3 regions of the Streptomyces sp. NPDC026672 genome follow, and region 1 is predicted to be linked to each of the others. Evidence: riboswitches for the same ligand, from Rfam matches in the RefSeq annotation. Region 1 holds a riboswitch; each other region holds the start of a gene.
The links. Region 1 has a riboswitch for S-adenosylmethionine ahead of AB0F77_RS19985 (amino acid ABC transporter permease). Riboswitches for the same ligand answer to the same signal wherever they lie in the genome.
Positions count from the first base shown of each region.

Region 1 (10,075 bases):
AGGGTGAAGCCGATCGACTCGTACAGCCGGATCGCGTTCGTGTTCGTGGCCGCGGCGTGCAGGAAGGGGTGTTCGCCGCGCTCCTTGATGCCGGCGGCGACCGCGCGGACCAGACGGGTGGCCAGGCCCCGGCCGCGGTGGCCGGGGTCGGTGCACACGGCGCTGATCTCCGTCCAGCCGGGCGGGTGCAGCCGTTCACCGGCCAGGGCGATCAGCCGGCCGCGGTGGCGGATGCCGAGGTAGGTGCCCATCTCCACGGTGCGCGGCAGATAGGGGCCCGGCTCGGTGCGGGCGATCAGGCCGAGGATCTCGGGCACGTCGTCGGGGCCGAGCCGTACGGCTTCGGGGTCGGGCTCCGCGCGCAGTCCGGTGTCCACGAGTTGGACGCCCTGGCCGGTGCGCACGACCTCCCATCCCTCCGGTGCCTCGGTCACGCCCCGCACCGAGGCGGTGCCGCCCTGGCCGACGAGCGTGGCCAGGTCGGCCCAGGCGCGCGGGTCGTTCCCGTCGGAGACGGCGTGGAAGGGGGCCACGTCCTGGTGGTAGCGGGCTGCGTGGCCGACGCGTTCGGCGAAGTGGGCATGGGGGCCGGTGAGCGCGGCCCAGGCGGGGTTGTCCAGGATGTACGAGGAGCTGGCGTCGAGGTCGGTGACGGACATGGTGTGGCGGTCTCCGGGGTGCGGCTCGGGGTGTCCGGCGCGGGGACCCCACTGTGGTGCGGTGGTGGAGTCCCGGCGCCGATGGGTCAGGAGTTGTCGAGCGGCAGGCCGGGCGGGTTGATCTCGGACTTGGTGACGGCCTCGTTGGAGAGGTCGTAGGTCTTGAGCCACTCGGCGTACTGGCCGTTCTCGATCAGGTGGTTGATGGCGTCGGCAAGCGGCTTGGCCAGGCCGCTGTCCTTCTTCGCGGTGGCCGCGATCAGTCCCTGCAGGCTCGCGCCGGCGCCCGAGTAGGTGCCGGCGGTGCGGGTGGCGTTGGGTGTGTTCGCGACCTGGCGGTTGTGGTAGGCGATGCCCGGGTTGGGGCCGAAGTAGGCGTCGATCTTGCCGCTGGAGAGGGCCAGGTAGACGCTGTTGTTGTCCTGGAAGTACTTGACGGTGAGCTTCTTGCCCTCCTTGGCCAGCTTCGCCTTCCACTCCAGGAGGATCTTCTCCTGGTTGGTGCCGGAGCTCACGGAGACCGTCTTGCCGGCGAGGTTCTCGTAGTCGCCGTCGAAGTTCCAGGTGCTCTTCTTCGGCACGGTGAAGGCGAGGTTGTCCTGTCGGTAGGAGGCGAACTCGTACTTCTTCTTGCGTTCCTCGGTGTCGGTGACGTTGGAGAAGGCCACGTCGACCTTGCCGCTGTCGATGCCGACGAAGAGGTTCTCCCACGTGGAGTTCTTCACCTCGGGCTTGAGGCCGAGGACCGTGGCGACCAGGCGGCCGAGGTCGGGTTCGGCTCCGGTGAGGGTCTTCTGGTCGCTGCCCACGTAGGCCAGCGGCGGGAATCCGGCCGGCAGGGCGCCGATGCCGATCTCCAGCTTGCCGCTCTTCCTGAGGGCGGCCGGCAGTTGGGCGCTGATGGACTTGGCCTCGGAGACCTTGATGGTGGTCTGTCTGGCGGCGCCGTTGGAGACCTGGCCGATGACGACCTCGCCGGACTTGGCGGCGGTGTCGGTGGAGGTGGCCGCGTCGCTGTCGCCACCGCAGGCGGCGAGCCCGGTGGCCAGGGAGGCGACGGCGGTCGCCGCGGTGATGCCGCGTATCAGGCTGCGTCGGGTGAAGTGGGTGGACATGACCATTCCTTGTCGACCATTCCTTGTCGCTGGAGGTGATGAGGGTGGGCGGGGGGAGTCGAGGGGCGCGGCGGGTCAGAGGACCTTGCCGAGGAAGTCCCTGGTGCGCTCGCGCTGGGGCTTGTCGAGGACCTCGGAGGGGGGACCCTGCTCGATGATCTTGCCGCCGTCGATGAAGACGACCCGGTCGACGATCTCGCGGGCGAAGCCGATCTCGTGGGTGACGATGACGAGGGTGGTGCCGCCGGTCGCCAGATCCTTGATGACGGCGAGGACTTCGCCGACCAGTTCCGGGTCCAGGGCGGAGGTGGGCTCGTCGAAGAGGATGACGCCGGGGCGCAGGGCGAGAGCGCGGGCTATGGCGACCCGCTGCTGCTGGCCGCCGGACAGCTGCCGGGGGTAGGAGCCGGCCTTTTCGGCGAGGCCGACCCGGCCGAGCAGGTCGCGGGCGAGACCCTGGGCTTCGGGTTTGCCCAGCCTGCCGGTGGCGACCGGGGCGGCGGCCACGTTGTCCAGGACGGTCAGGTGCGGGAAGAGGTTGAAGTTCTGGAAGACGAAGCCGATCCGCCCGCGCTGGGCGAGGATGGCCCGCTCACTCAGCTCCTTGAGCCGCTCGCCCTGTCTCCTCACGCCGATCAGTTCGCCGTTGACGCTGACGTGGCCGATGTCGGGCTTCTCCAGGTGGTTGATCACCCGCAGCAGCGTGGACTTGCCGGAGCCTGAGGGGCCGAGGATCACGGTGACCTCGCCGGGCCGGACGGTCAGGTCGACGCCGTCCAGTACCCGGTGGGTGCCGTACCATTTGTGCACGTTGTGGACCTCGATGGTGGCGGCTTCGACGCCCGTCAGCGCTTCGAGCGTGTCGGCGGTCATACGGCGGCCTCCCGGCGAATGCGGGCCCGCAGGTCGGTGAGACCGGTGCGGAGCCTCCGCAGCGGTGTCGGCGGCAGGCTGCGGGTGGCACCGCGGGCGTAGTGCCGTTCGACGTAGAACTGGACGACGGAGACGACGCTGGTCAGGATCAGGTACCAGACGGTGGCGACGAGCAGCAGCGGCACGATGTCGCCCGGGTAGGTGGAGCCCATGGTCTGCACGGAGCCGAACAGGTCGAGCAGCGAGACGTAGAAGACCAGCGAGGTGCCCTTGACCAGGCCGATGAGCTGGTTGACGTAGTTCGGGACGATCGAGCGCAGTGCCTGCGGGAAGACGATCTTCCGGAACTGGTAGCCCTTGGGAAGGCCGAGTGCGGCGGCGGCCTCGTGCTGGCCCTGGTCGACGGAGAGGATGCCGCCGCGGACGACCTCTGCCGCGTAGGCCGCCTCGTTGAGGCTGAGGCCGATCACGGCGATGACCATGTCGGTGGCGAGCTTGGACTCGTCGAAGGAGAAGAAGGCGGGGCCGAAGGGCACACCGACGCTGAGCGTCTGGTACAGGGCGCTGAAGTTGTAGAGGAAGATCAGCACCACGATGAGCGGAATGGAGCGCAGCGCCCAGACGTAGGTCCAGCTGACCGCGCGCAGCACCGGGCTCCTCGAGAGCCGGGCCAGGGCGAGCACGATACCGCCGAGGAGACCCAACACCGCGCTGCAGGCGGCGACTTCGACGGTGATCAGCAGGCCGTCGAGGATGGTGGGGCGCAGGAACCAGTAGCTCCAGCGGCCCCACTGGTAGAAGGGGTTGGAGACCAGTCCGTGCACGAACTGGGCGACCAGGACCAGGACGACCGCGGTGGCGATCCAGCGTCCTGGCCGTCTCAGCGGCAGAACTCGCTGAGCGGTGAGGGTCTTTGACGTCTCGTCGGTGGCAGGCGCGTCGGGGAGGGTGACGGTGGCGCCAGGGGGTTCGCTCATGGTGGGCTCCGGCTGGGTGGGAACCCCGGAAGCGCGGTGGCATGCGGGGGCGCACACGACGGCGAGGTACCGGGGGCGGTGAGGACAACGGCACACCGCACGGGCGGTGTTCGTCAGGGACTGCGGGGGCTGCGGTGAGGTGTCAGCCCCGACAGCGGGCGCGGCCCGGTGCGGTACACAGTGCGCTGTTCACGCGGAGCAGATCGACGGCGCGATCGGCGACGAGGAGGTTCGGGTACGGCTGTACGCAGCCCTGGGAACGGCCTGCGGCCGTCCTGGGAGCTGCGTACATGGCGTCACCGTCACTGTTCCGGCCCTGGGGGCCTCGCGCTTACCGAAACGTCATCCGGTCCGGTCGTCACCTGGGGCACCCCACCGCGGTGCGAGGGTTGCCGGTCAGCCAGCCAGGGCTTGTCGCTGACGCTCATGACCGTTCTGGCGGTAGTCAAGACAATCGGCAGAACGGATGTCAACGCCGGTCCACTTGGTGGAACGGCTAATGGGTCGAGTGTGCCGCCCAGTCGAGGATCTGGACGGCTGCTCCGGCGGCCTCCAGGCCGTGGCAGCGGGCGTGGTGACGGCGTTCGATGCCGTCGAGGTCGAGGTGGGTGCCGAAGCAGGGGTGGGCGGCGAGGCGACGGGCGTAGGCCCACAGGGTCGGGTGGTCGGCGATGCGCTGGACGGCGGAGGCGTCGAGGTGGTTGCGGTGCACGGTGTCCAGCTGGACCAGGGCGACCCACAACTCGACGTCGGCGGCGGTGATTTCGTCGCGGATCACATACGTGCGTCCTTCGAGCCAGCGTTCCAGGGCGCCGAGCGTCTCCAACAGCGTGGTCAGTGCCGTGTCGCGTTCCGCCGGGTCGCCACCGGCCGATCCGGCGCGCTGCGCGGCCTGTTCGATGCCCTGTGCGCACATGCGCTCGACCGCCTCGATCTCCGACTCGGCGCCGCACGGGTAGAGCGAGAGACGGTCACCGCCGAACCGGCGGTCGAGGTCACGCATGATGTCCGGGGCGTGGGTGCTGACGATCCGTCCGGACCAGTCGTCGCTGAGCACCGGAGCGACGGCGGGACCGGAGTAGCGGTGGGCACTGGCCTCGTACAGCGGCCGCAGGGCCGAGTGGCCGCCCTCGGGACAGTCGGGGACGGCCGGCAGGAAGGTGGCCGGACAGATGGCGTCCAGGCCGAGCAGGCCGTGGGTGACGGCGATGCGCAGGCCGTCGGGACAGGCGGTCGTGAGGTGGAGGCGGTAACGGCCCGGAACGGCGTAGTGGCCGCTGCGCGCGTCCCTGCCGATCCTGCCCCGGAAGGCGGGTGCGGGCCGGTCGGAGGCGTGGGTGGCCAGCGGTGTGACGGTCATGACTCTCCCCGGGAGCGGGCGCGGACGTACGCGCGGCGGAAGCGACGTCGGGCGAGGGATCGGGGCCCGTCCGCGCGCCGGACACACGGGCCCCCGGCGAAGGGTCCTGCCGGCACGGGACGGGCGAGGCTCAGCCCTGGGACCTGATCGCGCTGCAGACACGCAGCAGATCGATGTGACGGCGGGAGGTCAGAAGAGGCGAACGGAGCACGCGGACAGTGACCGGCTCCAGGCGCCTCATGTTTCCCTACCTATTCACTAGGATTCCTTCAGCGAGTGTCGATCCGACCGGCACCGGCGTCAAGGGGGCCGTCCCGGATCGCGGACACTCCGATGGACGGCGCGCCGCTCGGCACGGTCGCCCGGTGCGCTGCGGCACCGCGTGGTGTGCCCGCGCCAGTGGGTGGGACGCGCCCGCGCGCATTGCCGACCTTGACATTCGCAGGGGCGGTCGACGTACGTTGAACGCGAAAGTCACTGACGGGTGGAGGCTTTGATGCACGTACTGGGCACGTCGCCGCGGGGTGCGTGCACTGGTGCGCGGCTGATCACCCGGCGGCACGTCGACTACTGCCGCACCTCCTCCGCCGTCTGTCCTTCCGTACACGCCTGACCCACGCCGGCCGTCCACCGGCCGTCCCGTCGTGGCCCCGTGGCCGCGAGTCACCGTGTTTCCCGGAAGGAACCCCATGTCCGGCCCCGCCCTGCACGTCGCCGTCGAGATCGACGGCGACGGCGCCCATCCCGCGGCCTGGCGCCGCGCCGCCCACTCCCCCGGTCAACTGCTCACCCCTCGCCGTGTGGCCCGGGTCGCCGCCATCGCCGAGCACGCCGGGTTCACCCTGATCACCCTGGACGACGGTGTGCTGCCGCCCGGCGCCGCACCGGATCACGTGGGCCGTATCGGCGCGGTCGAGCGGGCCGCCTTCGTCGCGGCCTCCACGAGCACCATCGGGATCGCTCCCGTCGTTCCGGTGACGTACGCCGAACCCTTCCACGTCTCCAGCCAGTTGGCGTCCCTTGACCACATCTCCGCCGGTCGCGCCGGGTGGGTGGTGACGGAGGAGGAGCGGCCCGAGGCGGCCCGTGCCTGGGGGCGGCCCCTGGTCCCCGACGCCGACGCGCGGGCCCGGGAGTCCCGGGACGGGGTGGAGGTGGCCCGCGCCCTGTGGGACTCGTGGGAGGACGACGCGGTCATCCGGTCCGTGGCCACCAGCCGCTACCTCGACCGCGAACGGCTGCACTACATCGACTTCACCGGCGACACGTACGCCGTCAAGGGACCGGCGATCGTGCCGCGCCCGCCGCAGGGGCAGCTCGTCGTCCTGGGCCGGCCCGACCGGGTTCCCGCCGCACAGCTCGACGTCGCCCTCGTCGAGGGCCACGACCTCGCATCGGTCGCCACGGCCGCCATCGGCGCCGGTACCCCACGTGTCTTCGCCGAGGTCGAGGTGGCGCTCGACACCCCGCGGGCCAGGGCCGCCGAACGCGTCGCCGACCTGGAACGCCACGCGCCGTGGAGGGACCAGGGAAGGCTCCGGCACATCGGTTCCGCGGACCAACTGATCGTCCTCCTCGCCGAGTTGAGCCGTCACGTCGACGGCGTACGGCTGCATCCGCTGGTGCTGGACGAGGACCTGCCCGTCCTCTCCGGTCTCATCCTGCCGGCACTGTCCGAACGGCGCCTCGTCGCCCGTCCGCTGCCCGGTACGTCCCTGCGCTCGACCCTGGGTCTGGAGCGCCCCGCCAATCGCTTCGCCACCGCCGCCCCGGCCGGCCAGGAGGACGTCCGATGACCCGTACCGATCCCCTCGACGTCCCCCGGCCGCACGCCCGACTCCACTTCGGGGTGTTCTTCCAGGGCGTCAACCACTGGACCGTCTGGTCCGCCCCGGAGAGCGGCTCCCAGATCGACCCCGCCTCCTTCCGCCGGGTCGCCCGGACTGCCGAACGCGGCCTGTTCGACGCGTTCTTCCTCGGCGAGGGACTGCGGCTGCGCGAGGTCGACGGCAGGATCCACGATCTCGACGTGGCCGGACGGCCGGACGCCATCACCCAGCTCGCGGCGCTCGCCGCGGTCACCCGCCGCATCGGCCTGGTCTCCACCTCCAACTCCACCTTCAACGAGCCGGCCGACCGGGCCCGCCGTCTCTCCGGCCTGGACCTGCTCTCCGAGGGCCGCGCCGGCTGGAACGTGGTGACCACGGACAACGCCTGGACCGGGGCCAACTTCCGTCGCGGCGGCTACCTCGACCACACCGACCGCTACCGGCGTGCCGAGGAGTTCCTCACCGTGGCCCGCGCCCTCTGGGACGGCTGGGAGGACGGAGCCGTCTCCGACTCCGCCGGCGCGCCCGCCTGGTCGTCGCCCGGGGCCGTGCGCCAAGTGCGCCACAAGGGACCGCAGTTCGACGTCGACCTCGCTCCGACGCTGCCGCGCAGCGCCCAAGGCCACCCCGTGATCTTCCAGGCCGGTGACTCCGGAGAGGGACGCGACTTCGCCGCCCGCAACGCCGACGTCATCTTCTCCGCGCACGGCAACGACTTCGACGACGCGCTGGCCTTCGCCGACGACATCCGGCGCCGACTGCGCGCGGTCGGGCGGCCCGACGACGATCTGCGGATCCTGCCCGGCACCGAGATCATCCTCGGCGCCACCGAGGAGGAGGCCCAGGAGAAGAAGCGCTGGGTCCGGCTCCAACAGGTCACCCCGGCCACGGCCCTGGGGATCGCCGGACTGCTGTGGGGCCTCGATCTGTCCGACCGCGACGCCGACGGGCCGCTGCCGAAGGAGGATCCGGTCGTCAGCGAGAACGACGGCTCCTTCGGCGCCCGGCGCACCGCCGATCCACGCGCCGTCGTGGCCGAATGGCGGGCGAAGGCGGAGGCGCACGGGTGGTCGCTGCGCGAGACCGTCATCGCACTCGGTCCGCAACGCGGGCACGTCGGCACCCCGTCCGGCCTGGCCGACAGGTTCGCCCACTTCGTACGGCACGGCGCGGTCGACGGCTTCAACGTCACGCCGTACCTCGTCCCCGACGGTCTCGACGACATCGTCGACCTGCTCGTCCCGGAACTGCAGGAACGCGGGATCTACCGCACCGACTACACCGGTACGACGCTCCGCGACCACCTCGGCCTGCGCGCACCCCTCACCCACCGGTCCGCACCGCCCCGACGGCAGGCGGGCTGAGCCCCCGGGCCGGCCCTCGTACACATGGCCCTCGTACACATGACTGACAAGAAGCTGTCACACGCGGACCGGAATGCGGGTGCGACCGACGCCCGTTCTGAACCGACATGACTATGGGAGTAGCACTCAACGCGTCCGAGGCTCCGAACCAGGTCGACACCACCGTGCAACTGGCCCAGGAAGCCGCGGAGTACGGCATCAGGTCGGCCTGGTTCGGGCAGACCTTCGGCGCGGATTCGCCCCAGCTCGCGGCGATCGTCGGGCGCGCGGTGCCCGGACTTCAGGTCGGCACCTCGGCGATCCCCGTCTTCGGCCGCCACCCGCTGCTGGTCTCCAGCCAGGCCCAGACCGCCCAGACCGCCACCCACGGTCGCTATCACCTCGGTCTGGCTCTGGGCACGAAATTGCTGACGGAGACCGGCTTCGGCCTGCCCTTCGAACGCCCCATCGCCCGGCTGCGCGAATTCCTCACCGCGCTGCGGCAGTTGACCGAGACCGGAACGGCCGACTTCCACGGCGAACTGCTCACGGCCACCACCCCGGTCCCGGCGCGGGTTCCGGGGGCGGAGGGCGGAGTCCCCCTGCTGGTCGCCGCGATGGGGCCGCAGTCGCTGCGGGTCAGCGGTGAACTGGCCGACGGGATCCTGCCCTATCTGGCGGGACCGCGCGCCCTGGCGGACCACATCGTGCCCGCCCTCACCGCCGCGGCCGAGGCCGCCGGCCGCCCCGCGCCCAGGATCGTGGCCCTGGTGCCGGCGTGGTCACGGACGACGTCGACGCGGTGCGGGCCAGGGCCACCGAGAACCTCGCGTTCTACGAACAGATCCCGTCCTACGCACGGGTCATCAACCTCTCCGGCGGCCGGCGGGCCGCCGACCTGGCCCTGATCGGCGACGAGGGAACCATCGAGGCCGAGGTCAGGCGCTACCGCGACGCCGGCACCACCGAGGTCGTGTTCACCGGCACCGAGATCGCGGGAGAAGCCGACCGCCGACGCACCTGGCGACTCCTCGGAGAACTGGCCGACTGAGCACACCCGTCGTCGGCCCGACAGCCCCCTCCCCCGGCACGAAGGAGACTCCCCATGACCACCGAGGCCACCGCAACGGACCTCCATGCCTTCACCGAGACCTGGCTGGACTGGTACCGCGCCCAGGAGGCCCGGCTCGCCGCCCCGCACGGATTCCTGGCGATCACCGGCCTGCACTGGCTCGACGACCGGCCGCAGCGCTTCCCGGACGCCCCCGGTGCGTGGCGCACCGGCCCCGAAGGCGTCGTCGTAGACCTGGACGAGGGCGAGGAACTGGTCGTCGACGGGACGCCTGTGCGCGGCGAGCACCGCTTCGGCGTGCTTCCCGAGCGCGGCGGCGTCGACGCCGTCTGGAAGGACGCCGTCATCGAGGTCGCCAAGCGCGGCGGCCAGGACATCGTGCGCCCGCGGCACCCGGACGCGCCGCTCCGCACGGCCTTCACCGGAACACCCGCCTACGCCCCCGATCCGCGCTGGGCGGTGACGGGCCGCTACGTCCCCTTCGACACTCCACGGCCGACCACCGTGGGCGCCGCGGTCGAGGGCCTCGAACATGTCTACGAGGCTCCGGGCCGGGTCGAGTTCGAGCTGGACGGGCGCCCGCTGTCGCTGACCGCGTTCCCCGGCCACGGTGAGGGCCGGCTGATGGTGCTGTTCACCGACGCGACCTCGGGGGTCACCACCTACGCCGCCAACCGGTCCCTGGCCCTGGAGCCGCCCGCCGCCGACGGCACGATCGCCCTCGACTTCAACCGCGCCACGAACCTGCCGTGCGCCTACACGGACCTGGCCACCTGCCCCCTGCCTCCGGCCGAGAACCGGCTGCCGGTGGCGATCACGGCCGGTCAGAAGATCCCCCGGGAGCGCG
Region 1 covers NZ_JBEZXS010000016.1:41,242-51,316, reverse strand. Annotated here, with positions in the region: gene AB0F77_RS20000 (GNAT family N-acetyltransferase) at 1-659, opposite strand, end outside; gene AB0F77_RS19995 (ABC transporter substrate-binding protein) at 746-1,774, opposite strand; gene AB0F77_RS19990 (amino acid ABC transporter ATP-binding protein) at 1,850-2,647, opposite strand; gene AB0F77_RS19985 (amino acid ABC transporter permease) at 2,644-3,624, opposite strand; SAM riboswitch class IV at 3,947-4,056, opposite strand; gene AB0F77_RS19980 (glutathione S-transferase C-terminal domain-containing protein) at 4,121-4,984, opposite strand; gene AB0F77_RS19975 (putative leader peptide) at 5,115-5,225, opposite strand; gene AB0F77_RS19970 (LLM class flavin-dependent oxidoreductase) at 5,674-6,780, shown strand; gene AB0F77_RS19965 (NtaA/DmoA family FMN-dependent monooxygenase) at 6,777-8,177, shown strand; partial or broken gene AB0F77_RS19960 (TIGR03564 family F420-dependent LLM class oxidoreductase) at 8,285-9,207, shown strand; gene AB0F77_RS19955 (DUF1684 domain-containing protein) at 9,262-10,075, shown strand, end outside.

Region 2 (10,075 bases), on a different contig from region 1:
GGCGGCCTGTGCGCTCAGCGCGACGGCGGCGGCTGCGGCGGTGGTCAGCACGGTCACGCGTGTGCGGCTCGGCTGCTTGGGTCGACGGTGGGACGCCACGGAGACGGGCTCCTTCTTTTGAGTGATCACCCGTGTGGAGGTTCGAGGCCAGACCCTAGTGACCTCGCTGTGATCAGTTCAAATCCTCACGCGAAAAATCTCGTCACACCAGCCATTCTTTGCCCACAACTCACATGGCGTGACGCCCACTTGACAGGGGGTGGCGCAACGGAAGGGCCAATTCGGGCAAAACCCGCGCACCTTCGCCTTTCACGACAGTCGCTTGAGAAGCACCGCAGAGGCGACGGGCCGGGCACCCGCCTTCGCGACCCCGTCGGCCACCTCGCGGTCGGTCGAGGCGACGATCACCGGCCGCCCCGGCGGCTCGGCGCGCACCAGCTGGCGGATCAGCTCGTCGGCGGTCACGCCCGGCTTGGAGAACAGCACCCGCACCCCGCGCGGGGGCGCGAGCAGCACGGGCGCGGCCAGTTCGGCGCCGTCGAAGACGCAGGTCACCTCGGCACCGGTCTGCGCGGCGAGCTGCGAGAGCTGGCCCAGCAGCCGCAGCCGCTGCTTCTCCAGCGGCATCTGCGGATAGCCGGTCTTGGTGACGTTGTAGCCGTCGACGACCAGGTGCGCCTGCGGCAGCGCGAGCAGTTGGTCGAGGATCGCGGGGTCGTGTTCCGACAGCGCCCGCGCGGCGATGTCCTTCGGGGTCATCCGGCCCGGCTCGACGGCGTCCACCGTCTCCGCGGGGCGCACGGAGACGGGCGGCAGCGCCAGTTCCCGGCGCAGTCCCTGGGCCGCGTCGAGCATCGTGTCGAGCAGCAGCCGCATCCGCATGTCCTCGACGCTGCGCCCCTCGCGGGCCGCCCGCCGGGTCGCCTCCAGGGCCGCCTCGGCCTCCCCCAGACGGGACTTGAGCCGTCTGGCCTCGCTCTCCGCCGTGGAGACCTGCGCCTGCGCCTCGGTCCGTACGGCCTCGATCTCGCCCTGCACCTTGCGCAGGGCGGCCTCGCCGCGCTTGACGTCGCTGAGGGCGGCGCGCAGTTTGCGGTGCAGCGCCTCGGTCTCCTTCTTGGCCGATTCCAGCTCCCCGCGCAGCCGTTCGGTCTCGCCGCGGATCTGCTCGCGGGCCCGGTCCAGCTCCTCGCGCAGCCGCTCCAGCTCCGCGCGGCTCTCCTCGTCGGCGCGCTCGGCGTCGGCCCGCATCGCCTCCTCGCCGGCGGCGGTCACGAGCTTCACCCAGCCGACGGGACGCAGCACGTAGGCCGCGGCCGCCACGTCGAGCGGATCCGCGGCCGGGGGCGGCGAGCCGGAGTCGAGGGCGCCGGCCAGCTCCGGCTGGGCCTCTCTGAGCTTCTCGCCGATGCGCTGCCGGAACAGCGTGTCGGTCTCCAGCGCCGCGGCCATGGCGTTGCCGGCGAACTTGGCCCGGCGGTTCGGGGCGAAGCGGGCGTACTGCCGCAGCTGGGCGGGCAGTTCGGCGACCGTCAGGCCGCCGAAGCCGTCCGAGACGATCTGCACGACACGCCGGCGCACACCGTCCGGCAGCGGACGGTCAAGCACCTCAGCGGTGCCGTCGCCCGGCCCCCCGCCTGTGGTCTCCACCATCCGTCACACCCCATCACCTGTGCGGGGCCGCTCCCTGGCTCAGGAGTCGGCGCCCGGCCTGTCCACGAGTTCCACCTGGTCCACCGCGTTGCACCAACGGCAGCGCACCGAATCGATGGTCTCACTGAGCACCTCGCGCTCCTCGACCTTCGGCTCACCGGCCAGGTCGAGGTGGACGTACTCGACGACCTTCGAGGCGCGCGTCACGTCGAAGCGCGTGAGGTTGCCGCAGAGGGTGCAGCGCCACCGCGTCGCGGCGGTCGGCAGGGGAACCGGCATCGTGGCTGTTCGCTTCCTTCTAGTGTCCGTGACGCGCCGTCTCCCCGGCGCGTGTGGCTCGTAACCCTACGGCCTGGCGGGTACTCGCCGCCCGTCCGTCCACGGCGGCGAGGCGGTCTGTAGGACTGCATCCCGTTACGTCATGCTCTGTGTTCATGATCAGCAACTGGAGCAGGGTGGCCGGCAGGACCCTTCTGAGCCCCCGGGGCGCCTCGGCGCCGATGACGTACACCCTGATCGGCCTGTGCTGTCTGATCTTCGTGATGGGCCCGGCGGCGGGGCTCAATCCGGCGTACGGCTCCGGCGACGCGCTGGTGGCGGCGCAGCGGGCGTACTTCCACCGCTGGGGCGTGGTCCCCGCGAACCTCTTCGACGGACCGGCCCGCGAGGCCCTCACCCCGGCCACGGCACTGTTCGTGCACGGCAGCTGGGTGCATCTGCTCGGCAACATGCTCTTCCTCTACGTCTTCGGCGCGATGACCGAGGAGCGCATGGGCCGCGTGCGGTTCACCCTCTTCTACGTCGGCTGCGGCTATCTGGCACTGCTCGGCTACGCGGCCGCCAACGACACCTCCCAGCAGTCGCTGGTGGGCGCGTCCGGGGCGATCTCGGCGGTCCTCGGCGCGTTCCTGTACCTGTTCCCCGGCGCGCGCGTCACCAGTCTCCTGCCGTTCCTCTTCTTCCTGCCGCTGCGGTTCCCCGCGTGGGTGGTGCTGCCGATCTGGGCGGCGCTCCAGTGGCTGGCCGCGGGGCGGGCGCCGTCCGGGCCCAGCGTCGCCTACCTCGCCCACCTCGTGGGCTTCTCGCTGGGCTTCGTCTTCGCCTGGGGACGGTTCGGGCGGGCGACTAGAGTGAAGGCCGCCCCAGCTCCGGCTCCCGAGGGAGAGAACCAGCCGTGATCACCGCGATCGTGCTCATCAAGACCAGCGTGGACCGGATTCCCGAGATCGCGGAACAGATCGCCTCGCTGGAGTCGGTGAGCGAGGTGTTCTCCGTGACCGGGACGTACGACCTGATCGCCATGGTGCGGGTGCGGCAGCACGAGGATCTGGCCGATGTGATTCCCGGGCGGATCAGCCGGATTCCGGGGGTGGAGGCGACGGACACGCATGTCGCTTTCCGTACGTATTCGCAGCATGACCTGGAGGCCGCGTTCGCCATCGGGCTGGATTCCTAGGAACCCGGGGTTGCGGCGCCCGGTCGCCTGCGGGGCGCGCTGTGCTCACGTCGCCGGGACGCAGCGGCCGTTTTCTGTCCTGTACGTCCACCTGGCGCCGTTGGTGACGAGTTCGTGGACCGCCGTCAGGAAGCGGTCCACGTGTTCGTCGGGGGTGCCGGCGCCGAAGCTGGCCCGGACGGCGTTCAGGGGGTCGGCGCCGCACTCGGCCGGGGTCCGGGGGGCCGTGTCCAGGAGGGTGCGGAGCAGGGGGTGGGCGCAGAAGAGGCCGTCCCGCACGCCGATGCCGTACTCGGCGGAGAGCGCCGCGGCGAAGTGGGAGCTGTTCCAGCCGTCCACGACGAAGGAGATCACCCCGACCCGGGGGGCGTCGTCCCCGAACAGGGACAGGATCCGCACCCCGGGCACCTCGGCCAGGCCCGCCCGCACCCTGGCGATGAGCTGCCGCTCGCGGGCGACGAGCGAGTCGAAGCCGGCCTCCGTGAGCGCCTTGCAGGCCGACGCGATGGCGTGGGCGCCGATGACGTTCGGGGAGCCGGCCTCGTGGCGGGCGACGCCGTCGTGCCAGTCCACCTCCACTCCCCCGTCCGCCCGCCGGGCGACCCGCCGGCTGGCGCCGCCGCCCGCGAGGTAGGGCTCGGCCGCCCCGAGCCAGTCGGCGCGTCCGGCGAGCACGCCGGAGCCGAACGGGGCGTACAGCTTGTGCCCGGAGAAGGCGACCCAGTCGACGTCCAGGTCCGTGACCGACACCGGGTGGTGCGGGGCGAGCTGGGCCGCGTCGAGGACGATCCGGGCGCCGTGCGCGTGGGCCGCGGACGCCAGCTCGCGCACGGGCCACAGCTCGCCGGTGACGTTCGAGGCGCCGGTGACGCACACCAGCGCGGGGGTGCGCGGGTCGTGGGCGGCGAGGGCGCGTTCCAGGGCGCTGACGGCCTGCTCCGGGGTGCGCGGGGCGTCCAGGACGGTGACCCGGGCGTCCGGCCAGGGCAGCAGCGAGGCGTGGTGCTCGGTCTCGAAGACGTAGACCCGGCAGTCGTCCGGGAGCACGGCGGCCAGCAGGTTCAGCGAGTCGGTGGTCGAGCGGGTGAAGACCACCTGATCGGCGGGCCGGCAGCCGAGGAACTCGGCGACGGTGGCGCGGGCGCTCTCGAACAGGTCGGTGGACAGCTGCGAGAGGTGACCGGCGCCGCGGTGGACGCTGCCGTAGTACGGCGCGTACGCGGCGACGTCGTCCCAGACCCGCTGGAGGGCCGGGGCGCTGGCCGCGTAGTCGAGCGCGGCGTAGGTGACCTCGCCGCCGGTGACGAGCGGGACGGTGACGTCCCGGCCCAGGACGGGCAGCGGGGCGCACACGGACGGGTCGGCGGCAACGGTGGAGACGGACATGGCGGACTCCCGTGAGAGGCGAGGCGAAAGCACCGTGCGAGCGCGGAGGGCTCCAGCACGGAGAAAGGGGAAAAGGGGTGCGCGGAGGCGGGGCTCGGCGGCCCTAACGCATTCGCTTGCTCACGGAAGGCTCCCTCGACGACCAGGACCCCTGGTGAACACGAGGGGTCCGCGCTTGCCGCAGACCTCGCTGCCTGCGGCCTGGTCCTCACCCGGGGCACCCCGCCACGGACGGAGGGTTGCCGGACAGCCGGCCGGGGCCGAATGGCTGTCGCTCATGACCTGCCGGACATCCTGCCACACGATCTCGACGCGCGAGGCGCGGTCCGGATGGTGGACCGCGCCTCGCGCGCGAGCGTGCCGGTGTCAGGCGTTGCTGGCCGCCACCCAGCGCTCCAGCGTCCGCCCGGCCGCCCCGGAGTCGATCGACTCGGCGGCCTTCGCCATCCCCGCGCGCAGCTGCTCGGCGAGGCTGCCGGGGCCGGGGTCGAGGGCGACGAGGGCCGCGGCCGAGTTGAGCAGCACCGCGTCGCGCACCGGGCCCGTCTCGCCGGCCAGGAGCCGCCGGGCGACCTCGGCGTTGTAGGCGGCGTCCGCGCCCCGCAGCGCCTCCACGGGTACCAGCTCGACGCCGACGTCACGCGGGTCGAAGACCTCCTCGCTCACCTTGCCGTCGCGCACGACCCACACCCGGGAGGTGGCGGTGGTGGTCAGCTCGTCGAGCCCGTCGTCGCCCCGGAAGACCAGGGACGAGTTGCCGCGCTCGGCGAAGACACCCGCCACTATGGGCGCCATCCGGGGGTCGGCCACCCCGACCGCCTGGGCCCGCACCCGCGCCGGGTTGGTCAGCGGACCGAGCACGTTGAAGGTCGTACGGATGCCCAACTGGCCGCGGGCGGCGGCCACGTGGCGCAGCGCCGGGTGGAACTTCACCGCGAAGCAGAAGGTGATCCCGGCTTCTTCGGCGACCTCGGGGACCCGCGGCAGGGGCAGGTTCAGATTGACGCCGAGCTTCTCCAGGACGTCCGAGGAGCCCGACGCCGAGGACGCGGCGCGGTTGCCGTGCTTGACGACCTTGGCGCCCGTGCCGGCGACGACGATCGACGACATCGTGGAGATGTTCACCGTCTTCGCGCCGTCGCCGCCCGTCCCGACGATGTCGATGGTCCGGCCGGGCACCTCGATCACATTGGCGTGCTCGTACATCGTGCGGACGAGTCCGGTGATCTCCTCCACCGTCTCGCCCTTGGCGCGCAGCGCCACCACGAACCCGGCGATCTGCGCGTCGGTCGCCTCGCCGCGCAGGATGCTGTCCATCGCCCAGGCGGTCGCGTCCGCGCTCTGGTCGTGGCCGTCGAGCAGGGCGTTCAGCACTCCGGGCCAGGAACGGCCCGCCGCGGTGTCGCCTCCAGCGGGGGTCACAGCGCTCATCAGCCGCTCCTGGGTGGTGTCGTCCCGCGCGTGTGGGTGCGGGACAGGGTTCCTGACGGCTCCACCCTATCCAGGCCCGGACACGGCGAAGGGCCCCGTCCGGTGTTCGGACGGGGCCCCTGCCGTGGTGTGGCGATGCGGACGATCAGTGGTGGCCGTGGCCGCTGGTGATCTCCTTGTACTCCTCGACGGTCGGCTTGGGGATCTGGCTGTCCTCGCCGTAGAGGGCGTCACCGAGCTTGGCGCGGAGCTTCTGCGAGCCCTTCACCTTGCGCTCGACACCGTTCTCGTCGACCGTCGGACCGATCGCGGCCGGCTCGTACTGGTGGTGGGCCGTGAGCGTGTGCAGTTGCTCCTGGCTGAGCGGCTCGTGGACCTCGATGAACTCACCGTGCGGCAGCCGCTTGATGATGCCGGTCTCGCGACCGTGCAGCACCTTGTCGCGGTCGCGGCGCTGGAGGCCGAGGCAGATCCGCTTGGTGACGATGAACGCGAGGACCGGGCCGACGAAGACGAAGATCCGGACGAACCAGGTGACCGCGTTGATCGACAGGTGGAGGTGCGTGGCCCACAGGTCGTTGCCGCCGCCGACGAGCAGCGTCAGGTACACCGTCATCCAGGCGACACCGAGGCCGGTGCGGGTCGGGGCGTTGCGCGGGCGGTCCAGGATGTGGTGCTCGCTCTTGTCGCCGGTGACCCAGGACTCGATGAAGGGGTAGACGGCGATCGCGACCAGGACAAGGGGGAAGATCACCAGCGGGATGAACACGCCCAGGACGAGCGTGTGGCCCCAGAAGTTGATCTCCCAGCCCGGCATGAAGCGGATCAGGCCCTCGGAGAAGCCCATGTACCAGTCGGGCTGGGCGCCGGTGGACACCTGGTCCGGACGGTAGGGGCCCATGGCCCAGATCGGGTTGATCTGCGCGACGGCCGCGATGGCCGCGATCACACCGAAGACCAGGAAGAAGAAGCCTCCGGCCTTGGCCATGTAGACCGGCAGCAGGGGCATGCCGACGACGTTCTTCTCGGTCTTTCCGGGGCCCGCGAACTGCGTGTGCTTGTGGTAGAAGACCAGGATCAGGTGGCCGACCACCAGGCCGAGCATGATGCCCGGCAGCAGCAGGATGTGGATCGAGTAGAAGCGGGCCACGAAGTCGCCGCCCGGGAACTCGCCGCCGAAGAGGAAGAACGACAGGTACGTGCCGACGATCGGCACGGACAGGATCGCGCCCTCCATGAAGCGGACACCGGTGCCGGAGAGCAGGTCGTCCGGGAGCGAGTAACCGGTGAAGCCGGTGAACATGCCCAGGACGAACAGCAGGAAGCCGAACAGCCAGTTGATCTCACGCGGCTTGCGGAACGCGCCCGTGAAGAACACGCGCATCATGTGCACGAACATGCCGGCGAGGAAGATCAGCGCGGCCCAGTGGTGGATCTGCCGGATGAGCAGGCCACCGCGCACGTCGAAGGAGATGTGCAGGGTCGAGTTGAACGCCTCGGACATCAGCTGTCCCTGGAGCGGGACATAGCTGCCGTGGTACTCCACCTCGTTCATCGACGGGTGGAAGAACAGCGTCAGGTACACACCCGTGAGGATGATGATGATGAAGCTGTAGAGGCAGATCTCGCCCAGCATGAACGACCAGTGGTCGGGGAAGATCTTGCGCATGTTGGCCTTGGCCAGGGAGTAGATCCCGAGCCGGCCGTCGGCCCAGTCGGCGACGCGCTCGCCGGCCGGTGCCTTCCCGCGTGCGCGGGACTCGGTGTTCTGGTTGGTGCTCATCCGCGCTCCCAGAAGGCAGGACCGACGGGCTCCTCGAAGTCGCCGAGCGCCTCGAGGTAGCCCTCGTCGTTCACGCCGATGCGCAGCTGCGGCAGGGCGTGACCGGCGGGGCCGAAGATCACTCGGGCACCGTCGGCGAGGTCGAAGGTGGACTGGTGGCACGGGCACAGCACGTGGTGCGTCTGCTGCTCGTACAGCGAGATCGGGCAGCCCACGTGGGTGCAGATCTTCGAGTACGCCACGATGCCCTCGTGCGACCACTCGAGTTCGCGCTTGTCCTTGATGTTGTCCGGCTGGAGCCGGACGATCATCACGGCCGCCTTGGCGATCTCGGTCTGGAACTCCTCGTCGGCCTCCTCCAGGCCCTCGGGCTTGACGAAGGTCAGCGAGCCGACGGCCACGTCCGAGGGACGCAGCGGCTCGTTGGTGTTCATGTTGACGAGGAGCTTGCCCTTCGACCACAGCGTGTGGCGCAGCGAGGTGCCGGGCAGCGGGCCGAGGTCGCGCAGCAGGACGACGCCGGACAGCGGCACCAGGGTGAGCGCGCCGAACATCGTGTTGCGGATCAGCTTGCGGCGGCCGAGCGCCGACTCCTTGGCGCCCTGCCGGAAGTCCTCGTGGACCTTGGCGCGGACGTCCGGTGCGGCCTCGATCGCGTGCCGCTCGTCGGCGATCTCCACGTCGGACATCAGGGTGCGAGCCCAGTGGACCGCGCCCGCGCCGATGCAGAACAGCGCCAGGCCGAGCGTCAGGCCCAGCGCGAAGTTCAGCGCGCTGATGTGACCGATCGGGAAGACGAAGATCGACTTGTCGTGCGGGATCGTCACGTACGAGGCGATGAAGCCGACGGTGGCCAGCATCGACACCGTGAACAGCAGGGCGACGGTGCGCTCGGACCGCCGGGCGGCCTGCTCGTCGATGTCCTGGATCCGGTGCTCGTGGGGCGGGAGTCCCGGGTCCGCGAACGGGTCCTTCTCGTCCGCGACGCTCACCGCGCCGTGCGCGGCGGCCTGCTCAGCGGGCAGGTTCTCTTCTGGAATGTCTTGGCTACTCATGACTTCTTGGCCTTTGCGGTCCGAGCGGCGACCCAGACGGCGACCGCGACCAGTGCGCCCAGTCCGAAGATCCACGCGAACAGACCCTCGCTGACCGGCCCGAGGCCGCCCAGTTCAAGACCGCCGGGGTTCACGGTGTTGTCGCTGTTGACCGCGTTCAGGTACGCGATGATGTCCTTCTTGTTCTTCTCCGACATCGTGGTGTCGGGGAAGGACGGCATGTTCTGCGGGCCGGTCTGCATGGCCTCGTAGATGTGCTTCGGTGCGACGTTCTCCAGGGTCGGCGCGTACTTGCCCTTGGTGAGGGCACCGCCCTTGCCCGTGAAGTTGTGGCACTGCGCGCAGTTGGTGCGGAACAGCTCGCCGCCCTTGGCGATGTCGGCGCCCTCGGGGCCGTACTGCTCCTTCGTCGGCACCTCGGGGCCGGCGCCCAGGGACGCGACGTAGGCCGCGAGCTGGTCGATCTGGGCCTGCGAGTAGATGTTCTTCTTGCTGGGGACCTGCGCGCCCTGCGAGGTGGAGGCCGGCATACGGCCGGTGCTCACCTGGAAGTCGACCGCAGCGGCGCCCACACCCACGAGGCTCGGGCCGTCCGAGGAGCCCTGCCCACCGGTGCCGTGGCAGCTGGCGCAGCCGACCGAGTAGAGCTTCTTGCCCTCCTCGATGGTCAGGGACTGGGAGGTTTCATCGGCCTGCGCCTTGCCCGCGGGCGCGAACGCGGCGTACAGCCCCCCAGTGGCCGCCAGCGCGAAGAGTAGGACGACGACCGCCGCCAGCGGATGGCGTCGTCGTGCGGAGAGCTTTTTCACGGATTACCCCGGTGTCAGGATCTTCTGCGTCGATGCTTCAGGGATGGATCGGTGGCCGTCGTGCGGCGCGCCGATTACTTGATCAAGTAGATCGTGGCGAAGAGGCCGATCCAGACGACATCGACGAAGTGCCAGTAGTAGGACACGACGATGGCCGCGGTCGCCTGCTCGTGAGTGAACCTCTTGGCCGCGTAGGTGCGGCCGAGGACCAGCAGGAAGGCGATGAGACCGCCCGTCACGTGCAGGCCGTGGAAGCCGGTGGTCAGGTAGAACACCGAGCCGTAGGGGTCGGAGGACAGCGAGATGCCGTCCTTCTTGACCAGCTCGGTGTACTCGTAGATCTGACCGCCGATGAAGATCGCACCCATGATGAAGGTGACGATGAACCACCCGCGGAGCTTCTTCACATCACCGCGCTCGGCGGCGAACACGCCGAGCTGGCAGGTGAGCGAGGAGAGCACCAGGATCGTGGTGTTCGTCGCGGAGAAGGGCACGTTGAGCG
Region 2 covers NZ_JBEZXS010000013.1:141,087-151,161, forward strand. Annotated here, with positions in the region: gene AB0F77_RS17665 (NlpC/P60 family protein) at 1-99, opposite strand, end outside; gene AB0F77_RS17670 (NYN domain-containing protein) at 310-1,653, opposite strand; gene AB0F77_RS17675 (hypothetical protein) at 1,693-1,932, opposite strand; gene AB0F77_RS17680 (rhomboid family intramembrane serine protease) at 2,088-2,831, shown strand; gene AB0F77_RS17685 (Lrp/AsnC ligand binding domain-containing protein) at 2,828-3,109, shown strand; gene AB0F77_RS17690 (aminotransferase class V-fold PLP-dependent enzyme) at 3,155-4,495, opposite strand; SAM riboswitch class IV at 4,662-4,778, opposite strand; gene trpD (anthranilate phosphoribosyltransferase) at 4,862-5,926, opposite strand; gene AB0F77_RS17700 (cytochrome bc complex cytochrome b subunit) at 6,072-7,709, opposite strand; gene AB0F77_RS17705 (Rieske 2Fe-2S domain-containing protein) at 7,706-8,764, opposite strand; gene AB0F77_RS17710 (cytochrome c) at 8,761-9,573, opposite strand; gene AB0F77_RS17715 (heme-copper oxidase subunit III) at 9,648-10,075, opposite strand, start outside.
Region 2: linked by a shared signal. The riboswitch ahead of AB0F77_RS17690 (aminotransferase class V-fold PLP-dependent enzyme) and the one ahead of AB0F77_RS19985 (amino acid ABC transporter permease) in region 1 are both predicted to bind S-adenosylmethionine.

Region 3 (10,075 bases), on a different contig from region 1:
CCTCGGCGACCAGGTCGACGTACTCGCCGGTCGCGGCGTTCAGGCCGTGGCCCGGGGTCAGGTTGCGCACCTTCTCCACCACGACACCGCCCTCGAGGCCGGCGTTGACGGCGATCTGCTTCAGCGGGGCCTCCAGCGCGAGCTTCACGGCCTGCGCGCCGGTCGCCTCGTCACCCTCGAGCTCCAGCTTCTCGAAGACCTGGGAGGCCTGGAGCAGGGCCACGCCGCCACCGGCGACGATGCCCTCCTCGACGGCCGCCTTCGCGTTGCGGACGGCGTCCTCGATGCGGTGCTTGCGCTCCTTGAGCTCGACCTCGGTGGCGGCACCGGCCTTGATGACGGCCACGCCGCCGGCCAGCTTCGCCAGGCGCTCCTGGAGCTTCTCGCGGTCGTAGTCCGAGTCCGACTGCTCGATCTCGGCGCGGATCTGGTTGACCCGGCCAGCGACCTGCTCGGAGGAGCCGGCGCCGTCGACGATGGTGGTCTCGTCCTTGGTGATGACGACCTTGCGGGCCTTGCCCAGGAGGTCCAGGGAGGTGTTCTCGAGCTTGAGACCGACCTCCTCGGAGATGACCTCGCCGCCGGTGAGGATGGCGATGTCGTTCAGCATGGCCTTGCGGCGGTCGCCGAAGCCCGGGGCCTTGACGGCGACGGACTTGAAGGTGCCGCGGATCTTGTTGACGACCAGGGTCGACAGGGCCTCGCCCTCGACGTCCTCGGCGATGATCAGCAGCGGCTTGCCCGACTGCATGACCTTCTCCAGGAGCGGGAGCAGGTCCTTGACGGAGCCGATCTTGGAGTTGGCGATCAGGATGTACGGGTCGTCGAGGGACGCCTCCATACGCTCCATGTCGGTGGCGAAGTACGCCGAGATGTAGCCCTTGTCGAAGCGCATGCCCTCGGTGAGCTCGAGCTCCAGACCGAAGGTCTGCGACTCCTCGACGGTGATGACGCCTTCCTTGCCGACCTTGTCCATGGCCTCGGCGATGAGCTCGCCGATCTGGGTGTCGGCGGCGGAGATGGAGGCCGTGGAGGCGATCTGCTCCTTGGTCTCGACGTCCTTGGCCTGCTCCAGCAGGGCGGCGGAGACGGCCTCGACGGCCTTCTCGATGCCCCGCTTGAGGGCCATCGGGTTGGCGCCGGCGGCTACGTTGCGCAGACCCTCCTTGACCAGGGCCTGAGCGAGGACGGTCGCCGTGGTCGTACCGTCACCGGCGACGTCGTCCGTCTTCTTGGCGACTTCCTTGACCAGCTCGGCGCCGATCTTCTCGTACGGGTCCTCGAGCTCGATCTCCTTGGCGATGGAGACACCGTCGTTGGTGATCGTGGGGGCGCCCCACTTCTTCTCGAGGACGACGTTCCGGCCCTTGGGGCCGAGGGTCACCTTGACGGCGTCCGCGAGCTGGTTCATGCCGCGCTCGAGGCCGCGCCGCGCCTCCTCGTCGAACGCGATGATCTTGGCCATGTGAAGTGGTCCCTCCAGGACTGGGGGTGATTCCTTCGGACCGCGCCCGCGCCCGCGACGGACGGCTCGCCGGCCTCGTGGTTCCTTGCCCCACCCGGCCTGCGGGCCTCACCGACCCGGTCCTTCATTGTCACTCTCACCTTCAGAGTGCTAACGCCAATGATTAGCACTCGGCATGGTCGAGTGCAAGCGCCTCCCGGGATCGGCGGGGAGCGCGGGGCGTCGGGCCGCCCCGGGGCGGGCAGCACGAAGGGCCCGCACCCCGGGAGGCGCGGGCCCTTCGTGGTAAGACGTTCAGGCGGTGACGCGAACCATGTCGGCCTGCGGGCCCTTCTGGCCCTGCGAGATCTCGAACTCGACCCGCTGACCCTCTTCCAGGGTGCGGTAGCCGTCCATCTGAATCGCGCTGTAGTGGACGAAGACGTCCGCACCACCGTCGACCGCGATGAAGCCGTACCCCTTCTCCGCGTTGAACCACTTGACGGTGCCCTGAGCCATGCCTAACTCCCCTATTACTGGCCCTTGCACAGATCCACACTTCGCGGACCCGGGTCAGACCTCACCCCCCAAGGTTGGGGGCGTGCGCCGGAACGCGTCGACCGCGGCTGAATGTATCTGCCCAACTGCCGTCTGCAACAGGTCAATCGGACGAGAAATCTGGACGGGCGCGGTCCGGAATCTACCAAGAATTCATCTGAATTCTGGTCAAGTCGGGCCACACAAAGGGGGTGTAAGCCACAAAAGGCCCAGGTACTTTGGCTGCTTCTTGCCGGGCGCGCACAAAGAATCCGGGGCTCCCGACCCGAAGTCGGGGAGCGCGTTCCCCAACTCTACCGCGTTCAACCCCACTGAATTGCCCCCTCCGCTTCTCTCACGGAGGGGGCAATTCAACGAACGGTCGGTAACCGGGATTACCGAAGGTAATGATCAGCCGCCGGCGACGGCCGGGATGATCGACACGCCCGCGCCGTCCGGCGTGGCGGTCTCCAGCCCCTGCTCGAAGCGGACGTCATCGTCGTTCACGTACACGTTGACGAAGCGGCGCAGCTTGCCCTGGTCGTCCAGGACGCGGGCGGCGATGCCCGTGTGGTTCCGGTCGAGGTCGGCGATGACCTCGCCGAGGTTGCCCCCCTCGGCGTCGACCTCGGCCTGCCCGCCCGTGTAGGTGCGCAGGATGGTGGGGATGCGAACGGTCACGCTCATGCGAGGCCAGCCTCTCGGAAGGAGTCCAGGGTCGGACGGATGGTCGCGGTCAGGCCGGTGCCGGCCACCGCGTCGAGGGTCTTCAGGCCGTCGCCCGTGTTGAGCACGACGGTCGTCAGGGTGGGGTCGAGGGCGCCGGACTCGATCAGCTTCCTCGTCACACCGACCGTCACCCCGCCGGCGGTCTCCGCGAAGATGCCCTCCGTGCGCGCCAGCAGCTGGATGGCGTCGACGACCTGTTCGTCCGTCACGTCCTCCACGGCGCCACCGGTGCGGCGCGCGATGTCGAGGACGTACGGCCCGTCGGCCGGGTTGCCGATGGCGAGGGACTTGGCGATCGTGTTCGGCTTCTGCGGCCGGACCACGTCGTGCCCCGCCTTGAACGCCGTCGACACCGGCGAGCAGCCCTCGGCCTGCGCGCCGAAGATCTTGTACGGCCGGTCCTCGACCAGGCCGAGCGCGATCAGCTCCCGGAGCCCCTTGTCGATCTTCGTGAGCTGGGAGCCGGAGGCGATCGGGACCACGATCTGGTCGGGCAGCCGCCAGCCGAGCTGCTCGCAGATCTCGTACGCCAGGGTCTTGGAGCCCTCCGCGTAGTACGGCCGCAGGTTGACGTTGACGAAGCCCCAGCCCTCGCCGACCGGGTCGCCGATCAGCTCGGAGCAGAACCGGTTCACGTCGTCGTAGGTGCCCTCGATGCCGACGAGGTCGCCGCCGTAGACCGCGGCCATGACGACCTTGGCCTGCTCCAGGTCGTGCGGGATGAACACGCAGGAGCGGAGGCCGGCGCGGGCGGCGGCGGCGCCGACGGCACCGGCGAGGTTGCCGGTGGAGGAGCAGGACAGGGTGGTGAAGCCGAAGGCGCGGGCGGCCTCCAGGGCCTGGGCGACGACCCGGTCCTTGAAGGAGTGCGTCGGGTTGCCGGAGTCGTCCTTGACGAACAGGCCGCCGGTGACGCCGAGTTCACGGGCGAGGTTGTCGGCCCTGACGAGCTGGGTCCAGCCGGGGTTGATGTTGGGCTTGCCGGCCACGTCGGCGGGGACGGGCAGCAGCGGTGCGTAGCGCCAGATGTTCGCGGGGCCCGACTCGATCGTCTTGCGCAGGTCCTCGGTGTCGTACGCCGAGAAGTCGTAGGCGATCTCCAGCGGGCCGAAACACTCCTCACAGGCGAACACGGGGCCGAGGGGCACGCGGTGGCCGCATTCGCGGCAGCTCAGGGCGGTGGCGGGACCGAGGTCGACCGTGGGGTCCGAAGTGGTGGCAACAGTCTGCGCAGCCATGTGAGGCGAGGCCCTTTCTCCTCATCTTCCTCACGACGCATCTCGTCGTGAGACGGATTTGGCACCTTCCCTAGCCGGGAGCCTCGCGGAGAACGAGAACCGGCTGGAGGGTTGCCGGGGCTTCATCGGGCCGTGTCCCTCTGCCCCTCTGGATGAGCTGTATGCGGTTGTGGACGCCCTCGACCCCCGACATGCGATGGTCACCGGCGTTGTTCAAGACTGTAACCGAAGGCCAGGACAGTTGAGATAGTCGTCCGAACCGCGAGATGGATCACACGGTCACCTGGTGTGATCACGACAGTGAGGAGCCGCTGACTGTGCTGGAAGAAGTCGAGCGCTGGCTGGCCACCCGCTCCTGGTCGGTGACCGATCGCCCGCTCCACCGGATCGTGGCCGCGAAACAGCGCACGGGACACACGGTCTCCGTGGTCCTGCCCGCCCTCAACGAGGAGGAGACGGTCGGCGACATCGTCGCGATCATCCGTCACGACCTCGTGCAACAGGTCCCGCTCGTCGACGAGATCGTGGTCGTCGACTCGGGCTCCACCGACCGCACCGCGGAGGTGGCCGCCGCCGCGGGCGCCCGGGTCGTCCACCGGGACGCGATCCTGCCGCGGATGCCCGCCGTGCCCGGCAAGGGCGAGGTGCTGTGGCGCTCGCTGCTGGTCACGAGCGGGGACATCGTCTGTTTCGTCGACGCCGACCTGCGCGAGTTCTCCTCCGACTTCGTCTCCGGGATCGTGGGCCCGCTGCTCACCGACCCCGGGGTGGACCTGGTCAAGGCGATGTACGACCGGCCGCTCGGCGGGGCCTCGGGGCAGGGCGGCCGGGTCACCGAGCTGATGGCCCGCCCGCTGCTGAACATGCACTGGCCGCGGCTGGCGGGCTTCGTGCAGCCGCTCGGCGGGGAGTACGCCGCCCGTCGCTCGCTGCTCGAACAGCTGCCGTTCCCCGTCGGCTACGGCGTGGAGCTGGGCATGCTGGTCGACGCCCTGCACCTGGTGGGTCTGGACGCCCTCGCGCAGGTCGACGTCGGCGTGCGCAAGCACCGGCACCAGGACGGGCAGGCGCTGGGCAGGATGGCCGCCGCGATCTACCGCACCGCGCAGCTGCGGCTGGCCCGCGGCCATCTGGTCCGCCCGTCGCTGACCCAGTTCGAGCGCGGCGAGGACGGGTTCGAGCCGCGCACCTACTCGGTGGACACCGAGGAGCGGCCGCCGATGACGGAGATCGCGGAGTACGCGGCGCGCCGGGTCGCCTGACCGCGGGCGGCGGCCTCGCGAGAACGGCCGTATACAGCGCCCACGTGGGGTGGACCGTACGTTTGAGCGTTTACGGGCCGGGCTAGGTTGAGGCTTATGGCTTCGACGCAGGGTGCTGCACAGGTGCTGGTGGCTTCCAACCGCGGCCCGGTCTCGTACGAGGTCCGGCCCGACGACGCGGGCGGCTCGCTGCACGCCCGGCGCGGCGGCGGCGGACTGGTGTCCGGGCTGTCCGCGATCGGCTCGGACGCGGACTCGCTGTGGGTGTGCGCCGCGCTCGGCGACGGCGACCGCGAGGCGGTACGGCGGGGGGTCGGCGAGCCGGGCGTGCGGATGCTGGACATCCCGGCGGACGTGTACGGGGACGCGTACAACGGGATCGCGAACTCGGTGCTGTGGTTCGTCCACCACATGCTCTACCAGACACCGCTGGAGCCCGTCTTCGACGCGGAGTTCCGGCGCCGGTGGGAGTCGTACCGGGCCTACAACCGGGCGTTCGCCCAGGCGCTGGCCGAGGAGGCCGCCGAGGGCGCGGCCGTGCTGATCCAGGACTACCACCTGGCGCTGGCGCCGCGGATGCTGCGGCAACTGCGGCCCGATCTGCGCATCGGGCACTTCTCGCACACCCCGTGGGCGCCGCCGGACTACTTCCGGCTGCTGCCCGACGACATCGCGGCCGAGCTGCTCGGCGGGATCCTCGGCGCGGACCGGGCGGCGTTCCTGACGCGCCGCTGGGCGGACGCGTTCACGGCCTGCTGCCACGACGTCCTCGGGCCCGGCATCCCCGCGGGCACCCGGATCGGGGTGCACGGCCTGGGCGCGGACGCGGAGTTCCTGCGGGAGCGCTCGCACCGGGCGGACGTCGACGAGCGGATGGCTACGCTGCGGGAGGAGATCGGCACGGGGCCGGACGGGAGCGCGCGGCGCGCCGTCGTACGGGTGGACCGGACCGAGCTGTCGAAGAACATCGTGCGCGGGCTGCTGGCCTACCGGCAGCTCCTGGAGGAGCGGCCCGAGTGGCGCGAGCGGGTCGTGCACGTCGCGTTCGCCTATCCGTCCCGGCAGGACCTCGCGGTGTACCGGGAGTACACGGCGCAGGTGCGGCGGCTGTCGGAGGAGATCAACTCGCGTTACGGGACGCCCGGCTGGACGCCGGTGCTGCTGAACCTGGAGGACGACTTCGCCCGGTCGCTGGCGGCGTACCGGCTGGCCGACGTGGCGCTGGTGAACCCGATCCGGGACGGGATGAACCTGGTCGCCAAGGAGGTGCCGGTCGTCTCCGACGAGGGGTGCGCGCTGGTGCTGTCCCGGGAGGCGGGGGCGTACGAGGAGCTGGGCGAGGACGCGATCACGGTGAACCCGTACGACGTGGTGGGGACGGCGGAGGCGTTGCAGCGGGCGCTGACGATGCCCTCCGGTGAGCGGGCGGAACGCACGAAGCGTCTCGCCGCCGCGGCCACCGCCCTGCCCCCGACCCAGTGGTTCCTGGACCAGCTGCGGGCACTGGACGCCTGACCACGGAACGCCGGACCGGGAAGCCCCGGCACGAAGACCGGCCGGGGACCGGTCCGACAATCGACGGGAGACCCGAAACGGAGATCGGCCGGAGGCCCGGTGCGGAGGTCGACCGGAGGCCCGGAACAGCGATCGGCCAGAGGCCCGGCGCGAGGATCGGCCGAAGGTCCGGTGCGGAGATCGACGGGAAACCCGAAACGGAGATCGGCCGGGGGCCGGTGCGGCGATCGGCCGGAAGCCCGGAACAGCGATCGGCCAGAGGCCCGGTGCGGAGATCGGCCGAAGGTCCGGTGCGGAGATCGACGGGAAACCCGGCGCGGCGATCGGCCGGAAGCCCGGCGCGGCGATCGGCCAGAGGCCCGGCGCGGTGATCGGCCAGAAGCCCGGCGCGAGGATCGGCCGAAGGTCCGGTGCGGAGATCGACGGGAAACCCGGAACGGAGGTCGGCCGGAAGCCCGGCGCGAGGATCGGCCGGGGGCCCGGAACAGCGATCGGCCAGAGGCCCGGAACGGCGATCGGCCGGAAGCCCGGGACAGGGATCTGCCGGAGGCTCGGTGCGGTGATCGAGCCGGGGGTCAGTCCAGTCTCGTGGCCAGGGCCCGTAGCAGGGCCACGACGCCCTCCGGGCCGGCCACGACCAGGTCGGCGCGTTCCGCCAGTTCGGTGACCTCCGTGCTGCCGCTGCACACCAGCAGGCCGGGGACGCCGTCGGAGCGGAGTTTGTCGATCGCCGCGAAGGCGGGGAGGTCGCCGAGGTCGTCGCCGGCGTAGAGCACCGCGCCGGCGCCGGTCTCGCGGACGTGGTCCAGCAGGGCGACGCCCTTGTCCATGCCCGGCGGGCGCAGTTCGAGGACCATGCGGCCGGGTTCGACGATCAGGCCGTGCCGGGTGGCGAGCTCGGTGAGGGGCGCGCGCAGGGCCTCGAACGCGGCCTGCGGGTCCTCGGCGCGGCGGGTGTGGACGGCGACGGCCCGTCCCTTCTCCTCGATCCAGGTGCCGCGCCAGGCGCCGATCCGATCGAGGAGGCCGGGCAGTTCGGCGCGGACGGCGGCGATGCCGGGGTGCGGCGGGGGCGCGGTGAGCGTACCGGTGGCGGCGTTCCAGCGTTCCGCGCCGTAGTGGCCGAGAACGACGAGGTGTTCCAGGCCGGGGACGTCGGCGAAGCCGCCGTGGCGGACGGCCACGCCCGCGGGGCGGCCGGTGACCACCGCGACGGAGGCCACCTTCGGGGCGAGGGCGGCGAGGGCGGGCACGGCGTCCGGGTGGGCGCGGGCCTGTTCGGGGTCGGCGACGATGGGGGCGAGCGTGCCGTCGAAGTCGAGGCCGACCACCGCGGTGCGGGGCCGGTCGAGCAGCGCAGCGAGCCCTTCCCGCCCGGCCGGGGTGACGGGGGTCGGCAACGGTCCCGCGGTCTCGTCCGAGTCGCTCACACGCATACCCATGCCCCGACCCTATCCACGCACACCCCCCGCCAAGCCCCCCGACCCGACGAGCCGCCCCACCGCTCCCCCTCCCGACCGCCCGCACCCCGGGGTTCCGCCCCTCGGCGTTCCAGGTCCCCGACGCGGCGCGACCGGCGCACGCCCTCGCGGCACGGCCGGCCCCCGGCCGGGACCTGACCGTCCCGCGAACCCCCGGAGGGCCCCGTCAGCGCTGGTTTCTGTGAGAGTCCCTGAGGCGGCGGAGGCGGTTGACGGTGACGGGGTCGTGGGCCAGGGCACGGACGTCGTCGAGGAGGGCGTTCAGGAGCTGGTAGTAGCGCACGGGCGCCAGGCCCAGCTCCTCGCGTATGGCGCGCTCCTTCGCGCCGGGGCCCGCGAAGCCGCGGCGCTCCAGCGCGAGGACGGCCCGTTCGCGCGGGCCCAGCTCGTCCGGTTCCATCCCCGAACCGTAGCGCCGGGCACCGACAGCGGCTCAGCCGGCCGCGGCGCTGTCCGCCGTGGTGGCCGTGGCCTGGATGCGGCTGAGCACGCTCGCGGGGCTGCCGCCGGGGGCGACCGCCTGCCCGACGGACTTCTTGATCTCGGCGCTGACCGCGGCCCAGGACGTCTTGCCGACCGGGTACAGCTGGGCGGTGGTGAGCTGGTCGAGGAAGGCGTGCAGGTCCTTGTCTCCGGCATCCTGGCCCATGGCGTCGGAGGCGGACGCGGTGACCGGCAGCAGCCCGTACTCGCGGGAGAAGTCGAGCACGTTCCGCTCGCTGTACACGAAGTCGAGGAAGTCGCCGATCTGCTCGGCGTGGCCGTTCTTCCGGAAGGCCATCATCCAGTCGGCGACGCCCATGGACGCCTTGGCCCCGCCGGTGCGGCCGGGCATGGGCACCATGCCGAACTTCACGCCCTTCGCGGCGGCCTGCCGCATCAGCGTGGGATGCCCGTTGAGCATGCCGACCCGCCCGTCCGCGAAGGCGCCGAAGGCGTCGGCCCGGTTGAGTTCGCCCGGCGCGACCGGCCCGGTGAGGCCCTTGCCGACGAGCTCGTTCTTGAGCCAGGTGAACGTCTGGACGTTCTGCGCGGAGTCGATGGTGTAGGTGCCGATGGTGTCGGTGTAGCCGTCGCCCCCGCTGAGCAGCCACTGCATGGTCTCGGCCTGCGCCTCCTCGGGGCCGAGGGGCAGCGCGTAGGGGTAGGTGACGCCGTCCGCCTTGAGGGCCTCAGCGTCGGACTCGAGTTCGTCCCAGGTGGTGGGCGGGGTGATGCCGGCCTTGGCGAAGAGGGTCTTGTTGTAGAAGAGGACGCGCGTGGAGGCGGCGAAGGGGATGCCGTACTGGACGTGGTTGACCTGGCCGGCCTCGGCGAGCTGGGAGAGGAGGTCGGCCTGCACGGGTATGGAGAGCAGGTCGGACGCCTCGTAGAGCCTGCCCTCCGCGGCGTAGTCGGCGTAGGCGCCGATCTGGGCGAGGTCGGGGGCCTTCCCGGCGTCGACCATCTCCCTGACCTTGCGGTCAACGTCGTTCCAGGAGTAGACGCCGACGTCGATCCGGACGCCGGGGTGCTCCTTCTCGTACGCCCGGACCAGTTCGTCCCAGTACTTGCGGGAGCTGTTGGCGGGCGAGTCGCCGTAGTCGGCCGCGACGAGTCTGAGTGTGACGTCGGAGGACCCCGTGGTTCCGCAGCCGCCGAGGACCGCCGTCATCCCCAGCGCCGACACGATCGCGGTGATACCTGCCTTGTGCCGCCCCACAGTCGCAGCTCCTGTCCTGACTCTTGTTCGACATTTGGACTCGTAAAGGTCTACACCACGGAAGTGGACTAGACCTCTTGCGGGTCGGAGGTCCACACTGTTCCCCGTGAGACATGTCATCGCCCTCGACGTGGGCGGCACCGGGATGAAGGCCGCCCTCATCGACT
Region 3 covers NZ_JBEZXS010000020.1:123,176-133,250, reverse strand. Annotated here, with positions in the region: gene groL (chaperonin GroEL) at 1-1,465, opposite strand, end outside; gene AB0F77_RS23685 (cold-shock protein) at 1,760-1,963, opposite strand; gene AB0F77_RS23680 (MoaD/ThiS family protein) at 2,393-2,668, opposite strand; gene thrC (threonine synthase) at 2,665-3,948, opposite strand; SAM riboswitch class I at 3,967-4,107, opposite strand; gene AB0F77_RS23670 (glucosyl-3-phosphoglycerate synthase) at 4,266-5,210, shown strand; gene AB0F77_RS23665 (trehalose-6-phosphate synthase) at 5,307-6,725, shown strand; gene otsB (trehalose-phosphatase) at 7,301-8,167, opposite strand; gene AB0F77_RS23655 (DUF3263 domain-containing protein) at 8,373-8,606, opposite strand; gene AB0F77_RS23650 (extracellular solute-binding protein) at 8,640-9,860, opposite strand; gene AB0F77_RS23645 (ROK family protein) at 10,015-10,075, shown strand, end outside.
Region 3: linked by a shared signal. The riboswitch ahead of thrC (threonine synthase) and the one ahead of AB0F77_RS19985 (amino acid ABC transporter permease) in region 1 are both predicted to bind S-adenosylmethionine.